Regions from separate parts of the Gordonia sp. CPCC 205515 genome, predicted to be linked through region 1. Evidence: riboswitches for the same ligand, from Rfam matches in the RefSeq annotation. Region 1 holds a riboswitch; the other holds the start of a gene.

Region 1 (3,512 bases):
AGATTGCCGCCGAGGTGGAGGAGAAGATTCGGCGCGGATTGGATGAGGTCGGGCGGGTGGGGTGAGGCCACCGCAAATATCGCGTGCATGTGGCGGCGAACAGTAGTAACGTCGTTCTACTCGCCACCGGAGCGAGATACCGCTGGAGACACCATGTCCCACACCGACAAGACGAAACCCCTCTGGGTCAAGCTCGCGCATCATGACCTCGAATGGTCCGAGGTCCACGATCACACTGGCGGCCCCTGTGACCTGCCGCCCATCGCTGACGGCTGCGCATTCACCTACGGTACGACGCAGTGTTATCGCGAACTGCGCTACACCGGCACCCGTGTGTGCTGCTGTCCGATCTGTCACGCTGTCGAATGGCCGCGGTCGGAGCGCCAGCGTCGACGGAGGGAGCGTCGGCGCCGGCGGGCAGATCTGCGGGGATGAAGGACTCTGCGACCTGGAGTTAGTGCCATCTTTGGCTTCTTATGGCCACTTATGGGGAATCTCCCATAAGTCAGCATAATTGCGTCGCGTTCCTCTGAGTCCGGCTGCAATGATGGCGTGAAGGTGCCCTGCTTGCGAGTCGCTCTTCACCACAACATGATTGGTACTACATCAAGCCGTGGACGAAACCTACAATCGTCTCCGCGAAGTCCACCCAGACCTGCGGAGAACTCATCATGTCGTCCGAATCTGGGTCATTCACGGTGGGCGCACCGCCTTGCAGTACGTCCTCTCCCTCCAATCCGAGGTCGGATGAGCTGTAGGTGAGCTCCAGATTCCGGCCGTCCGCCCACGAGGCAGTCCCGTAGACGGGTGCACTGGACATGACCGACAGTCCGCCCGTTCGCATGCTGATGTCCTCGTACCACTCGACTTCGCGGCCGCCGGCCCAGGTGAACACGACATCCCAGGCCATCATCTCGTCGGTCCAGTACGGCACCGCCCAGAGAGTCAGACCAAACTGGCCGGGAACGATGACCGCGGGCAACTGATCGACCGGATCGGCATCCCACGGCTCGACCTCAGGCTCGTCGCCAGAGTCCTGATTCGTTTTGTTGTCGCTCATGAAACCTTGCACCCCAATGTCGTCGGCGCTACCTTCTCGTCGGAGTAGCGCGTCGGCGCCGGTAGCAGATGTGCAATGTCTACCATCTCGGTCTGACATCTTGGGCCGGCAATTTCGATGTTCGCTCACCCAAAACCGGATTCACGGCCAGCGGCGATGCGGGGCGGTTCGCAGGATGACGCTGTCATCATGCTCCGGAATTGTCAGAGCCTCCTTGTATCCTGGACCACGCTTCACGAGACATCGTCGCCAAGCTCCGACTGGACGGTGCGCCAACCCCACGCTCGTGGGTGGCTCGGATGACGAAAGCGGTCGATACCAACAGGTTTCGACAAGAGCGCCTCTCCCGCGGAGGCTTCACCACGGATGGACACAATGGCAGACCCCGCATCGCCCGACGACCGCACGCCTCAGAGCGACCACGCCCGCGCGACGCCAGCCTACGACATGGGTTACCTCGCGTATCACGACAAGCGGTTCTCGGGCCCACCACGATCGGGATGGCACAAATCGAAACGTGAGACCTCGGGCATGAACGTCTCCCGCCGACTGTGGGACCAGCGTCAGGGATTACGGCGCGACTACGAGGCCGTCCACGGCACCGATCCCACACAGTGGCCGGTCCGGCATCCCGGGGTTGTTCTCGACGCCGTCCAATGGATCGCACATTCGGCATGCCTCGGTTGCGAGTGGATGGACCGGCAAGGCGTCTACATGAAGGAATCTGGCTGGCGGGAGAGAGCACTGGCGGCGGCGCGCGAGCACGAGGAGTCATGGCACCGCTAGCACGCGGGCTATCTCGCTGTCTGTCAGACGATCCCGAAAGCCGCACCAAGCTCCGAGCCCAGTGCAAGGGTCGACCGTCGGCCCCCGCACCTACAACCACGACCGACATAACGGAGACCAATATCTGTGAAGCTCTATTACCACCCCGACTACGTTGCCGCCGCGTACGGCTTTGACACCACCCGCAAGTCCGGCTGGATCGCGGACTCATTGGCCAGCGATCCTATTGAGGGTGTCGAGGTCACCGCACCGACGCCGCTGACCGTACGCGACCTCACCCGCGTCCATGACCCTGAGTATGTGGCAGCAGTGCGGACCGGCACCCCCGACTGGCTCGCCGAGTCGCAGGGATTCGACTGGGTCCCCGCGCTCTGGCAGATGGTGCTCTCGTCCAACAGCGGCGTCGTGGCGGCGGCACGCAGCGCCCTGAAGGAGGGCGTGGCCGGCTCGCTGTCCTCGGGACTGCACCACGCGCGCTATGACGAGGGCGCAGGATTCTGCACCTTCAACGTCCTGGTCGTCGCCGCGAAGAAGCTTCTCCACGAGGGCGACGTGCGCTCGGTGCTGATCCTCGACTTCGACGCACACTGTGGCGGCGGCACCGCCCAGCTCATTGCCGACGATGAGCGCATCACGCAGGTCGACGTGTCGGTCAGCCCGTTCGACCGCTACCCGGGGCATGCCAACTCGAACCTGACGCTGGTGGACAACGCCGACGGGTACCTGACCACCATCAAGGATGCACTGGCCCGGGCCGATGCCACAGAGTTCGATCTCTGCTTGTACAACGCAGGGATGGACCCCTACGAGGGCTGCGTCGTGGGCGGACTGGACGGCATCACCGCCGACGTGCTCGCCCGTCGGGAGCGCATGGTGTTCGACTGGTGCCGGCAGGCCGCCCTGCCGACGGCGTTCGTACTCGCCAAGCGGGTACATCAGCAGCACGCTTGATGACGACACTCTGGTGGGATTGCATCGACTCACCATCGATGCCGCTGCCAATCATCAACACCAATCAACACTGAAGCAGAGGCACCGTGAGCAGCCGCTACCGTGACACCAAACGCCGCATCATCACCGTCGAGTCGGCCTCTTGCGTAAAGAGAATTGCTCATCTTGGTGGGACCACCGTTGCTGTTGTTTCGTGCTGCGTCCACAGTTCATTCCACGTGCGAGTGTCACGTCATCCGTGTCGGCAGTCTCAGATTTGCCGGGAATGACACGAACCCGGTCGAAACTGTGGTGCATCGGCGTTTTGCGATGCCCAACCTCGCAGACATAGCACTCAGTCCTGGAAACCCGGTCTTAGCCGTTGCGTAAGCCATCTGATGGATCTCTTGTCAGTGCGTGTCGGGTAGTCCGCAGCCGAAAGTTCGGCGACGGTCATCACGGGCGTGGCGAGGCTGTCGCCGCAGCCGGGTACGGCCTCGTTGAGCCAGTCGGCTAAGTACCGCCGCAGCGTCTGGTAATCGCGGGGGTATCTACAACCTCGAATGTCCGCAGATCGGTCGGCAGACGGCCATCCGGAGCTTCAGGTGGGTTCAGGTCCCGGCTTGCTTGCGGTTCCGTTGCCTGGTCTGCGACATCGCGGTCCTCTGGGCATGTTCAGTTCTCCTCGATGGATGCGAAGCTCAGGCGTGCGAGTAGCTGAGCGAGTATCCCGCGT
Region 2 (3,512 bases), on a different contig from region 1:
CGATGACCTCGGTGGTGTAGGCGCCTTCCGGGGGTGGACTGGCACCGGGCGGAAACGTCCCCTGGTACCGCTGACCGATCCCGACGACCGACGCGCCGGAGGTGTCCCAGGTCCCGCCGACCAAAAACACCCGGCCAGGCCCTTCGCATCCGGTTGGCAATGAATCATCGGCACGGGCCACGCCCGATCCGAAGGTCTGGCCCACGGCGAGCGCGACGGTCAGCACCGCGCCGCTCAGTAGCAGCATCACTGCCTGGGTTCGTCCGCGAAACCGGTGCGCCATCGTCCGTGCCTCCCACTCAGGGGTCGGGTGTGAGCCGCGTCTCGCACCCGTGGAACGCATCGAATACTAGCCCGAATTCAGGAAAGGCAATGCGAACTTGGGCACTTGCGATGTGCTTAGGATCGCTAAGCTATCCCTTATCGCGCAACACAATTGGAGGAGACAGTCCGATGAGTGAGGTCCTACTGGTCACCAACCACGACACCGTGGCGCTGGTGACGCTCAACCGTCCCGACGCGCGCAACTCGTTGAGCCCCGAGTTGATCACCGCGTTGAGCACCACGCTGCGATCCCTGGACGCCGACCCGCAGGTGCGCGCGATCGTGCTGACCGGTACCGACCCGGCGTTCTGCGCCGGCCTGGACCTGCGTGCGCTGGCCGCCGACGGTCCCGACTATCTGCAACTGTTCGCCGACGACGACTGCATTCGGCTGGTCGGTGAACTCGCGACGCCGGTGATCGGTGCGATCAATGGTCCGGCCATCACGGGCGGCCTCGAGATCGCACTCGGCTGCGACTTCCTGATCGCCGGGGACCGCGCGCTGTTCGGCGACACCCACGCCCGCGTCGGCGTGCTCCCCGGCGGCGGCCTGACCGCGCGGCTCCCCGATCGGGTGGGTACCGCGTGGGCGCGCCGGATGTCCTTCGCCAGTGAGATCGTCGACGCCGAGCTGGCCCTGCGGATCGGGCTGGTGACCGAGGTCGTCGAGCACGACCGGTTGATCCCGCACGCACTCGACCTCGCCGCACGGGTGTCCGATGCACCGGGAGACGTGACGGCCTCGCTCAAACACATGTACACCGCGGGGTGGGATACCGGCCCGGGCCGAATCCTCGATGTCGAGGCCCGGCTGTCCGCGGCCCGCCGGCCGGAGTGGGACAAGCTCGAAGCGAATCGGCAAAAGGTGATGGACCGCAACCGCTCTCAGTTGCGCTGACCGGCAGCGTCACGGGTTCGAATCAGTGCGCGCGAGACCATTCCCAGTCCGTTTCGAGCGTGTTATATCCTTGACGCCAGGTCATGAGCATCAGCGTGAAGCCCCGGCTTGCTGATCGGCAACCCTCCAACCGCGGTGGGGTGCTCCGGGTGATGACCGGGTTGAGAAACACTGTCGTGTTTCCCGGCAAGCGCGGGTCCGAAGGTCGGACCCCACCAGGGTCAATGCATCCTGCCGACCGTAGAAAGTGATCAACATAGTCATGTCCGACGCCACCGACGTCACCAATCCCGCCGACAGCTGGAGCTTCGAAACCAAGCAGATCCATGCGGGCCAGACCGCCGACGCCTCCACCAATGCGCGGGCCCTGCCGATCTACCAGACCACGTCGTACACCTTCAACGACACCCAGCACGCGGCCAACCTGTTCGGCCTCGCCGAGCCGGGCAACATCTACACCCGCATCATGAACCCGACCCAGGACGCGGTCGAGCAACGCCTCGCGGCTCTCGAGGGCGGCGTCGCCGCGCTGCTGGTCGCGTCCGGGCAGGCGGCCGAGACGTACGCGATCCTCAACATCGTCGAGGCCGGCGGGCATGTGGTGTCCAGCCCGCGCCTCTATGGCGGCACGTTCAACCTGTTCCACTACACGCTGCCCAAGCTCGGCGTCGAGGTCAGCTTCGTCGACGATCCGGAGGATCCGGCGTCGTGGCAGGCCGCCATCCGCGACAACACCCGCGCGCTCTACGGCGAGTCGATCTCCAACCCCAACAACGAGATCCTCGACATCCCCGGCATCGCCGAGGTCGCCCACCGCAACGGACTGCCGCTGATCGTCGACAACACCGTCGCCACGCCGTACCTGCTGAACCCGCTGGCCCACGGCGCCGACATCGTCGTGCACTCGGCGACCAAGTACATCGGCGGCCACGGCACTGCGATCGGTGGTGCGATCGTCGACGGCGGCACCTTCGACTGGCGTGGACAGCGCGACGGCAAGGATCTCTTCCCCGGTTTCACCACCCCGGACCCGAGCTATCACGGAGCTGTGTTCGCAGATCTCGGCGCGCCGGCATACGCACTCAAGGCCCGGGTGCAGTGGCTGCGCGACACCGGTGCCGCGATCTCTCCGTTCAACGCCTTCCTGCTGGCACAGGGTCTCGAGACGCTGAGCCTGCGGGTCGAACGACACGTCGCGAACGCACAGCGCGTCGCGGCGTACCTGAACGATCACGCCCAGGTGGAGTCGGTCGCCTACGCGGGACTGACCAGCTCGCCGTGGTATGACCGCGGACAGCAACTGCTGCCCAAGGGGCAGGGCGCGATCATCGGCTTCGAGATCGCGGGCGGCGTCGACGCCGGCAAGCGCTTCGTCGAGGGGCTCACCTTGCACAGCCACGTTGCCAACATCGGTGACGTGCGGTCGCTGGTGATCCACCCGGCGTCGACCACACACAGCCAGCTGACCCCCGAGGAGCAGGTCGCCGCCGGGGTCAGCCCGGGTCTGGTCCGCCTGGCCGTCGGAATCGAGGGCATCGACGACATTCTGGCCGACCTCGACCAGGGCTTCGCCGCGGCCCGATGACCAACGACGCAGAGTCCACGACAGTCCGGTAACCCCCAAGCACGGTGAATGAGGTGCATCGCAGAGTGAGTGAATTGTGTCAGTGAGTATCGAAACGAGGATCCAGACCGCTGATCGTCCCGACTGGGAGCAACTCCCGGATGGGGAGATGATGCGCGTCGACATCGGCTCGGTCTCACTCGACAACGGCGAGGTGATCGACGACGTGACGCTGGCGTTCCAACGCTGGGGCGCCTTGTCGCCGACGCGGGACAACGTCATGCTGACTCTGCATGCGCTCACCGGCGATTCCCACGTGACCGGCCCGGCCGGCGACGGCTATCCGTCGGCCGGGTGGTGGGACGGGCTGATCGGTCCCGGCTGCGCCATCGACACCGATGAGTGGTGTGTCATCTCGGCCAACGTGCTCGGCGGCTGCCGCGGCTCCACCGGGCCCGGTTCGCCCCACCCCGACGGCCGATCCTGGGGTTCACGATTCCCGCAGATCACCGTGCTCGATCAGGTGCGTGCCGAGCGCGCACTGATCGAGCGGCTCGGCATCGCCGAAGTGGCGGCCGTCCTCGGCGGTTCGATGGGTGGTGCCCGCGCCCTGGAATGGGCCATCGAGTATCCCGAAATGGTGCGCAGCTCACTGGTTCTCGCGGTCGGTGCACGCGCAACCGCGGATCAGATCGGCACGCAGACCACGCAGATCGCCGCGATCAAG

The links. Region 1 has a riboswitch for S-adenosylmethionine ahead of AAFP30_RS05830 (hypothetical protein). Riboswitches for the same ligand answer to the same signal wherever they lie in the genome.
Region 2: it holds a riboswitch for S-adenosylmethionine, as region 1 does, so the genes downstream of both, AAFP30_RS19955 (bifunctional o-acetylhomoserine/o-acetylserine sulfhydrylase) here and AAFP30_RS05830 (hypothetical protein) in region 1, are expected to answer to the same signal.

Annotation. Positions count from the first base shown of each region.
Region 1 is NZ_JBCLVJ010000004.1:134,131-137,642, reverse strand. It holds gene AAFP30_RS05840 (BTAD domain-containing putative transcriptional regulator) at 1-65, shown strand, start outside; gene AAFP30_RS05835 (hypothetical protein) at 602-1,060, opposite strand; SAM riboswitch class IV at 1,292-1,404, shown strand; gene AAFP30_RS05830 (hypothetical protein) at 1,436-1,846, shown strand; gene AAFP30_RS05825 (hypothetical protein) at 1,973-2,797, shown strand; gene AAFP30_RS05820 (hypothetical protein) at 3,452-3,512, opposite strand, start outside.
Region 2 is NZ_JBCLVJ010000013.1:1,675-5,186, forward strand. It holds gene AAFP30_RS19945 (PE-PPE domain-containing protein) at 1-247, opposite strand, end outside; gene AAFP30_RS19950 (enoyl-CoA hydratase) at 454-1,221, shown strand; SAM riboswitch class IV at 1,301-1,420, shown strand; gene AAFP30_RS19955 (bifunctional o-acetylhomoserine/o-acetylserine sulfhydrylase) at 1,484-2,806, shown strand; gene metX (homoserine O-acetyltransferase MetX) at 2,883-3,512, shown strand, end outside.